DNA from 2 places in the Paenibacillus sp. FSL M7-0802 genome. Region 2 is predicted to be linked to the other one. Evidence: predicted binding sites of a transcription regulator. Region 2 holds the regulator's gene; the other holds the start of a gene.
What was found. Region 2 encodes Rex, which represses fermentation and respiration genes when NADH is low (regulators of the CRP and FNR family bind a similar motif). Its sites were predicted from a motif close to TTGTGAAATATTTCACAA; they were not measured.
Positions count from the first base shown of each region.

Region 1: the regulator Rex is predicted to act here: its motif matches at 3,949-3,966, upstream of MHB54_RS15270 (formate/nitrite transporter family protein).

Region 1 covers NZ_JBBOSD010000001.1:3,278,256-3,283,081, reverse strand. The annotation lists gene MHB54_RS15280 (MFS transporter) at 1-489, opposite strand, end outside; gene MHB54_RS15275 (molybdopterin-containing oxidoreductase family protein) at 536-2,668, opposite strand; gene MHB54_RS15270 (formate/nitrite transporter family protein) at 3,041-3,874, opposite strand; gene MHB54_RS15265 (FAD-dependent oxidoreductase) at 4,263-4,826, opposite strand, start outside.
Region 2 covers NZ_JBBOSD010000001.1:5,370,451-5,375,276, reverse strand. The annotation lists gene MHB54_RS24575 (hypothetical protein) at 1-318, opposite strand, end outside; gene MHB54_RS24570 (cell wall elongation regulator TseB-like domain-containing protein) at 765-1,289, opposite strand; gene MHB54_RS24565 (amidohydrolase) at 1,327-2,628, opposite strand; gene MHB54_RS24560 (redox-sensing transcriptional repressor Rex) at 2,615-3,268, opposite strand; gene dinG (ATP-dependent DNA helicase DinG) at 3,313-4,826, opposite strand, start outside.

The DNA of each region.
Region 1 (4,826 bases), 2.1 Mb from region 2:
CTGATAGGAAAGGTCAGCCAGAACGCCACTCAATCCCGTACCCACTGCAACCCCAATATTGTTAGCGACATAAATAATATTAAACAGCTCTCCACGACGGTCAGCGAAACGAAAACCTACAAAGGCCTGAATCGCAGGCACAGATACGACATTAAAAAAGCCTATAAAGCCCATCATGATGACAAACGCTACCCAATGACCACTGGTAAATGGAAGCGTGAGAAGTCCCAGCGCGTTCATCGCCAGTGAGCCAACAATCAATTTTTTGGCTCCAATACGATGATAGAGGGCTCCGCCCAGCACTTGACCAAAAATTCCGCCCAGAGACTGCACTAAAATCGCAATCCCTGCATCTCCCATACTACGGTTCAGTTCGTCAAACACATACATGCTGACCAACGGCCACATCAATGAACTTCCAGCGGAATTAATCAGGCTAGCAATGAGAAACACTTTCACTTCTTTCGGATAAGACTCCAACCATTTCATATCTTTTGTTTCTCCTTTTGCATCTGACGCCATAAATGGCATTATCTCATTGGGGCTTCACATTCACCACCGTTGAGAAGAAAGTAGCCCCCTGTCCCATATCCGACAGCCGATCAGAGGTTAACACATTGGCACGCTGTCTGCGTCCTTTGCCTTCCCACCATAATCCCTGGCTAATCACTGTACCGGGCAGCATCAGATCGGTGACTTTGGCTTTCAGCTCATACGTCCCCCGATCATTCCATACGGTAACCGGTTCCCCATCCGCGATGCCTCTTGTCTGAGCATCCTCCGGGTGAATTTGTAGCAAGGGCTCCCGCTCCAGCCGCTGATGCTTGGGTAAGTTAGCGAAAGTAGAATTCAGAAAATTATGGTTTGGCGGTGAAATAAACATTAATGGAAACCGCTCGTCCGCTTGCGGTCGATGCTCTCCATCATACCCTTCAATCAGCGGCACATATGAAGGCATCGCGGGCAGACCTGCTTGTTTCATTTTTTCCGAATATAGCTCAATCTTGCCTGAAGGCGTGGTTAGACGATCCAAATAAGTAGCCTTTGGCGACATATCGAGCTTTACAAAAGGTGACTCTTTTAAGGCTTCCAAGGTTACACCGTTGAGATAAGGGTTCGTTGGATTATCAAGCGCGCCTGCGATCATGTCCGCTTCACTTTCCGTAAAGGCAGCTTCGTCAAAGCCCATAGCCCGTCCGAGCAGGCTAAACAGCTCATAATTGCTTTTGCTTTCCCCGAGTGGAGCAATGACGGGTTCCTGCATCTGGACATAGTGATGCCAGTAGGATTTATATAGGTCCGTACCCTCAAAGGAAGACGCTGCAGGCAGCACAATATCGGCATAACGGGCCGTATCCGTAAGAAACAGGTCATGTACGACTGTGAACAAATCCTCTCGTTCAAATCCTTCAGTCACCCGTTCCGAATCGGGAGCTACAACTACCGGGTTACTGCAGTATACAAATAACGCCTTAATCGGCTGTTCCTTCTGTAGCAGCGCTTCTCCGATCCGGTTCATGTTGATCACCCGGGCATCCGGGTTCTGTCGCAGATCAGGACGCGCCAGATTGGCGCCGTTAAATTTGCCATAAGCGCCATTAGAGCGTGACGCTCCCCCGCCGTGCTTTAGCCATTGTCCAGTGAGCGCAGGCAAGCATGTAACCGCACGTACGTTCATACCACCATTATCATGATGCTGAAGCCCATTACCTATATTGATATACGCTGCTCGCGCAGTTCCGTACATTTCCGCTAAACGGATAATATCTGCTTCCGGCACGCCGGTAATCCGCGAAACTCGCTCTGGTGTATACGTCTTAACATGCTCGCGCAGTTCCTCATGGCCTACCGTGTAGCGATGTAAAAATTCGTCGTCCGTCAGTCCCTGAGCGAACAGCACATTCATAACACCCAGCGCGAGCGCCGTATCCGTCCCCGGATATAACGGAATGAACCAATCCGCCCATTGCGCCGTCCGGTTGCGATGAACGTCAATAACGACCACCTTAGCACCCTTTTTACGTGCCTTCTCAGCCAAAACGACCTGATGCATGTTGGTGCTAATGACATTTCCACCCCACACAATAATGAGGTCTGCATCCTCCGTGTCCTCCGGGCTGGTGCCGCCCTTAAAGCCCATAACGGATGCCCAGCCTTCATTCCCAGCCACGCTGCAAATCGTCTGATCCAGTTGGCTTGAACCCAGCGCATTAAAAAATCGGCGATCCATTCCATCCACACTCAATACGCCCATATTGCCATAAAAGCTGTAGGGGAGAATAGATTCCGATCCGTCCGTACGTATCAGCTCCTTGAATCGACCTGTAATGGTATCGACCGCTTCCTCCCAGCTAATTCGTTCAAACTTCCCTTCTCCTTTGGGGCCTATACGTTTCAACGGATAGAGCACCCGATCAGGATCATATACCCGCTCCGTCATATTGCGAACTTTGTTACAAATAGCGCCTTTGGTAATAGGATGATCCGGGTTCCCAGTGACCTTGACTATCTTTCCATTTTCCTTGTGAAGCAGGAGCCCACACGTATCCGGGCAATCTAACGGGCATACAGCCGGAAAAATACCGTCCTGCTGCTCCGTCATCCGCTGTCCCCTTTGTAAGTCTTGTTGAAGCGTGGCCTCAGGAGGCGCGCTATTGCGATGATCCATAGTGTTGATGCTCCTTTCCGTTACCGTTTCCAAAAATTACACTGATCTTATCATATCCACAGCTTTGACCTATGGCAAGAGAAGGATTTTCCCACACAGCCGCTAGTCCAAAATATTAAAAAATCCGTCTGCTGCATAGAGCAAAACGGATTTTTTTAAGAATCATATTTTTTTCGACATCCTGTTTCATCATATCTTACCGAGGGTAAAAGAGATCAAGGCATTATGGGACGAGAGCACACTCATCCTCCATGCCAAATCATGGACCACTCCCAAAAAAATCCGCCATGACAGGTTTCGTTCCCCCGGGCCTGTCATGGCGGATTTGCTTTGTTCATTGCTGTTTAAAGTGCCGTAATTAAGCAGGATCACTCAACGGATTTGATGTGCAACCGAAGAAGTGGTTGGAGATTCATTCACTGGATGTGCGTTGGCTTGAGGCTTTTTTAAATAGGCCAACCAGTAGGCTCCAGCCACAAACAGGCTACCTCCTACCAAATTCCCCAGCCAGACCGGAATGAAGTTCATAACATAATCTGCCCATGAAAAGTGGCCTGCAAAAATAGCCGCCGGAATGAGAAACATATTGGCAACAACGTGCTGAAATCCAATAGCGACAAAGGCCATGGTCGGGAACCAAATCCCCATAATTTTGCCGCCAATTGAGTCTGTGCTATAAGCCAGCCATACAGCCAGTGCTACGAGCCAGTTACATCCTATACCCGATATAAAAGACTGCAAAAAGCTTTCATGTAGCTTATGTCCTGCCATATCCACCACTTTGTCCAGGTAAGGGCCCGTTTCTGTCAAACCCAGCACATGGCCAAAGAAAAATGCAACGAATAACGCACCCGCAAAATTACTGAGCGTAATAATCGCCAAATTACGAAGCATGGCCCCTGTCTTAATCCGTCCTGCCCATCTCGCCAAAGGAACCGCCATCATATTGCCGGTCAGCAATTCTCCGCCGGCGATCAAAACTAATACCAGACCTACAGGGAACACCGCAGCTCCAATAAAGGTAGCAATGCTTCCCCATTCTTTAGGCGCACTTGCAATAACACGTATATCCAGCAAAAACCCGAGTGCAATAAATGCACCTGCCAAAAATCCCAGTACCACCGCCACAGTCCACGGGTTGTTCGCCTTGGCCACTCCTGTTTCCACCGTCTTTTCGGCAATTTGCCCCGGTTTATAGCTCGCCATATGTCCCCGCTCCTTTAATATCTTTTCACTAAAATGTTCTTCTTTCATATTTTATTTAAAATCAGTGATTATGTTTGTGAAAAAAATCACTTTATCAAGCATTAAAAAAACAGCCCTTGGAAAAAGGACTGTCTTTTCTGTATTATTACATCTACTGCGCTACTACGCGCTTTGCATTTAGTTGTATTCTTCCTTTTCAACTGCTCTCAAGAACCAAATAACTCCACCGAGGCCTACCAGCGCTACGACTACAAGAAAAAGGATATAAAACAAATCCATAAGCTACTTACCCCCTAATCCTTATGCTACTCTATATTGTACTATAAGGATTCGTCCATACGTCTCAGATTGTTGACAAACTTATGAACAATGTCACAGACAAACCGAATTATACAGTAACTGGGTTCCGTTCGGATATTGTAGGCAATGCTTGTAAACCTGCTGCGTTCAGGAAATTCCAAGGCTTGTTATAATGTGGCTGGAAGAAGAAATCGACAAAGGCCAACTGGTCAATGGTCATATGATTTTGAATGGCTACGGATAGCGTGTTAATGGATTGCGTCAAATCCACCTTCGACATAATTTGTGCCCCCAAAATTCTCCGTGTCTCCTGCTCATATACCACTTTCAGTAATACCTTTTCGGAGGTTGGCATAAATTCAGGCCGGTAGCTGTCTTCAATGGTTACAGCTTCTACAGTCATGCCTTCGTCCGTTGCCGCCGCTTCCGTCATGCCTGTTCCTGCAATATTGTCTTCGTAAATTTTGATACCCGAAGTTCCTTGGGTTCCCATGTAGGCAATGGTTGGTTGTACCAGATTACGTGCTACCAGCGTACCCATACGAACTGCGTTGGTTGCCAAAGGGATATAAGCCGTTTTGCCTGTCGGATTATAGCGGATTGCACAGCTGTCACCTGCTGCAAACACGTCCGGGCAGCTACTTTGCATATA
Region 2 (4,826 bases):
AGACCACCATTGATTCAGTGCTGAATTGGAACGATCTGCGATATCCAACTTAATGGTGCGGCTGCCAATGATGGATTGTCCTTTTTGCTTAACCACATCGACCAATTTGGCCACATCCGCCTGCGGTTTGAGATCTAGTTTCAATACAACCTGATCCTGTTTAATATCTATTTGAGCGCTTGTCACGCCTGGATATTGAGATACCAGTTTTTCCAGAGGACTTTGCATTGTAACCTGACGGTAAATGAACCATCCCCCAAATAGCAGCAAAGCTGCCAAAACTGCCGCCACAACGATAGGAACTGCACGCAATTTCAAACAACATCCTCCTCTCAAAATGTAAAACTCAGAAGAAACGGGACGAATGTCAACAAACAACCAAATTGCATGATCTTATAGTGATCAGCAATTCTTTTTTCTATCATTTTTGTCTATCACTTATAAAATATAGTATATCATAACGTATATCTAATATCGAAGGCAATGTGTGGAGGAGTTGTGATGAGGCAAAATCTTTGGTTATGGTGGAGGCGAGACGCTGCGTGTAGGATTTGATCTTACGATCGCTGTTGCCCGCCATAAAGATGAATTTGACCTAGGAGAGAAGATGGATAGGTAAAGATGCTTCACTGGCTTTCAGCCAGCTTTACGGCATAGCAAAACTAAAAGACGTAAATACGATTTTTGTCGTATTTACGTCTTTTTCTTGAGTTTTTAATCATTTACTAGTCATTCATTCAACATTTGCCAATCCTCACACCAGCTCAGTTATTGGGCAAAGTATATTTCACACCCGTCGCTACCCCATCTGAGAAACGATAAAAGGTGTAGTAATGATGACTTCCATCATCGTAAAACAACTGCCACACATATTCGCCATTGAACACACTCGGCTGAAGCCTTACAATTTTTGCACCTGGAAGCTGCTGCTGAATTATTGCCGTCATTTTTTGCTCATCGACTCCGTTCTTCAGCAACTCGGTGTGAACACCGCTATTATCTGCGACAGGTACGTTAGGTTGTCCTTCCACTTTTTGAAAAGGAACCCACACCATTATATTTTCATTCTGTGCATTTTTCCCTTGAACCACCCAATATACCTGATCCCACACAGACTTCCATGTTTGAGTCGTGCTAACCAGACCACCTGATTGCTTGGCCTTAATGATAGCGGCATTTTTCTCAGCCACCTGGTCTTGAGTAACATAGGAATAATACCAGAAAATGCTGACCAGGATCAGTATCACGGCCAAAATGGCGACCGCTATCCATTTTTTCTTATTTTTCAAACCTGTGCTTCCTCTCTAAGGGGATGTGACACCTAAATTAGCGCGACAGCAGCCCTTCAAAGGCGGCTTGTGCCTCATGTTTGATACGTTCCTCGTCCATAGTCAGGCATTCGCCGTTTTTCACAACCTGGCGACCGTCTACCCACACATGAGCCACGTCCTTGGCGCTTGCAGAGTATACCGCATGGGAAATAAGATCTGTACGCGGCAAGAAATGTGCCTGATTCAGATCCAACGCGATAAAGTCAGCCTTGTTGCCTGCTGCCAACGCTCCTACTTCTTTTAAACCAATCGACTTTGCACCGTATTCTGTTGCCAGACGCAGCGCTTCACTTGCAGGAACTGCCGTAGGGTCACCGGATACACCCTTGTGAATAAGTGCCGCCAGACGCATTTCCTCGAACATATCCAGGTTATTATTGCTGGCAGGACCATCCGTTCCGAGAGAAACAGTAACCCCTGCACGCAGCAATTCAGGCACTCTGGCCACACCACTTGCCAGCTTCAAGTTGCTACCAGGATTATGTGAAACCGCTACACCACGTTCAGCCAGTAAAGCTATTTCTTCGTCGTTCAAATGAACGCCATGGGCAACAAGCGAAGGACGGGAGAAAAAGCCAAGCTTATCTAAGTGTGCAACTGGACGCAAACCGTAGTCGCGTACGTTTTGCTCCACTTCGGCGATCGTCTCAGACATGTGCGTATGCAGTGGCAAGTCCAGATCATGCGCAGCTTGTACGAATTTTTCAATAAACGCAGGTGGACATGTGTATGGCGCGTGCGGAGACATCATCGTTGTAATACGCCCGTCTGCTTTACCATGCCAGTTACGCGCAAAAGTCACGGCCTCAGCCAGCTTGATTCGCTGTTCTTCTTCCGAGCAAAGTCCAATTGCTCCACGCATCAGACTTGCACGAATACCTGACTCTTCAGCTACACGAGCCACCTCATCCATATGATCGTACATATCCAGGAAGGTCGTTGTTCCACCTTTCAGCATTTCCAGCACAGACAAGGACGTACCCCAGTACACGTCCGTAGATGTAAACTTGGCTTCCATAGGCCACATTTTCTCCTGAAGCCATACTTGAAGTGCCAAGTCATCTCCATGCCCACGCAGCAGAGACATCGCCGCATGACCATGAGTATTAATCAGACCAGGTAAAAACAATAGCCCCTTACCATCGATCGCTTCCGTCTCTTCCTCACCCGCAGGCAAAGTTTCGCCAATATAAGTAATACGGCTATCCTCCACAATCATAAAACCATGGACTACCCCAGCTTCTGATCCATTTACGGCAAAAGAGCCGTTTTTAATCATCCATTTATTCACTGTCATATTGTGTTTCTTCCTTTCCGTCCTCCAAATAATAAGCGAGGCTAAGCAAATCAGTTGTAAAGTCTGTGGCATGAATCCGAATGTTGGCCGGTGCCTTGAGAGTAGTCGGTGCAAAGTTCAGGATCGCTCCAATTCCGCTCTCAATAAGCCTGTCAGCCACGTGCTGTGCTTCAAAATCAGGTACGGTAATAATCCCGATTCGAATGTTTTTTTCTTTCACAGTCGCTTCCAGTTCATCCATCGGTTGAACGACCAATGTATTGATCTTGGTCCCTACCTTATCCGGAAACGCATCAAATACTGCGACAATCTTCATATTGTCTTTTAAATAAGCGTTATAATTCGAAAGGGCTTGCCCCAGATTACCCGCACCGACCAATACGACATTAATTTGCTGGTCGATTTTCAGGATATGGCGTATTTTCTCAATTAGATAAGAAACATCATAACCGATACCCTTCCGACCAAAATCTCCAAAATAGGCGAGATCTTTACGGATTTGGGCCGGGTTCAAATCTAGCCTCTGTCCCAACTCTTGAGAAGAGACCGTAGCCACCTCCCGTTTGTGAAGTGCATTCAGATAACGTAAATATACGGGTAACCTCCGTACGACAGCCTCTGAAATTTTATCTGATTTCATACTTGCTCCCCCTAATTGTAACGAACATACTTAGTGTCCGTCCGTTATGCCTCTGTCTCCGGGGCGGATTGGAGCCATTCGGCGATGCGGGGCACCATTTGCTCCGATGGCATATGCTCCATTTTTGGTCCCGGTAACGAGTACAAAAAGTGCTTTCCGTAATAGGATTCGATCACACGCGTATCGTAAACGATAACGACCCCGTGGTCGCTCGCTGTACGTACTAACCGACCAAATCCCTGTTTGAAGCGAATGACCGCTTGTGGTACAGACAGCTTCATAAATGGATTCTTCTTCTGCTGCTGAAGCAGCTCGCTTTTTGCCTCCAGCAACGGGTGATTCGGCGGTTGAAACGGCAAGCGAACAATGGCCAGACAAGTCAGAGCCTTTCCTGGAATATCGACGCCTTCCCAGAAGCTGCTGGTTCCCAGCAATACAGAAGCTTTGGCTTCCTGAAAACGGCGGGTTAGCTTGCTGCGACTCCCACTGTCCACACCTTGTCCCAGCACAGTAATTTCGCTGGATGCTAAGGCCTCTTTGAGCGGCTCATACACTTGCCGGAGCATCCGATAGGAAGTAAACAGAACGAGCATTCTCCCCCGCGTCGCCTGAGCAGTCGCTCCTAGAGAGCTAACGAGCATATCTACAAAATGTGCATCTCCTACACTGCCCTTCACACTTGGGAAATCCCGTGGAATGACCAGCAACACCTGATCCCTGTAATTAAAGGGTGACGGGAGCTGCGAAGTCATCAGCCGCTCTTGATCTGCGGCCTCCTGCAAGCCGAGCTGATCGATCATGTACTGAAACGACTTATCTACCGATAAGGTAGCAGACGTCAGAATAATGCTTCTTTTTTTGTCAAAAAACATTTCTTTCAACTGGCGGCTCACATCGACGGGCACCGCATAAAATTGCAATGATTTACTACGGAATTGCCCACTCGCTTCGAGCCAGTATACGGTTGTTTCATCATCGAGTCGGATAAAAAAGCGCAAATTTTCTCGGATTCCCGCCAAATCCTTGAGCAGACCCGTGATATCTGTAATAAGGCTATCTGCCGCATAATCGTCATGTTCTTCCTTGACGTCCAGCATCAGCTTGTCGCCCTTGCGCAAAATTTCGCTCATCGTTACATATAGCTGATTTTCCAAAGCCCCCGCCTGATCCCACTTTGCAGGCTTGGCCGAAGGTTTGAGACGGGAAGAAAACTGTCCTGTTTCACCCGGTGTCGCATCGCTTCGCTCTGGCAACATGCCAAACAGCTTGTCGCTTAGCAGGTCCCAAGTTTCCTTAACCTCTAACACGAGCGGATACAGCTGGTCGATGGTTGAGGCCCAATCCGCCGACTTCTCGTGCCCCGATTTCGCCAACTGTTGACGAAGTGAAGGCAGTTGTCCATTCTTGCTGTCTTTGAACAGTCGCGTCAGTGTATGCACGAGTGTGAAATATTTCATATGCATACCTAGGTGCTTACCAGCTACTTCCTCTAGGTGATGGGCTTCATCAATCACCAGATGTTCATAGCTCGGCAACAACTGGTGACTGGCTTTGACGT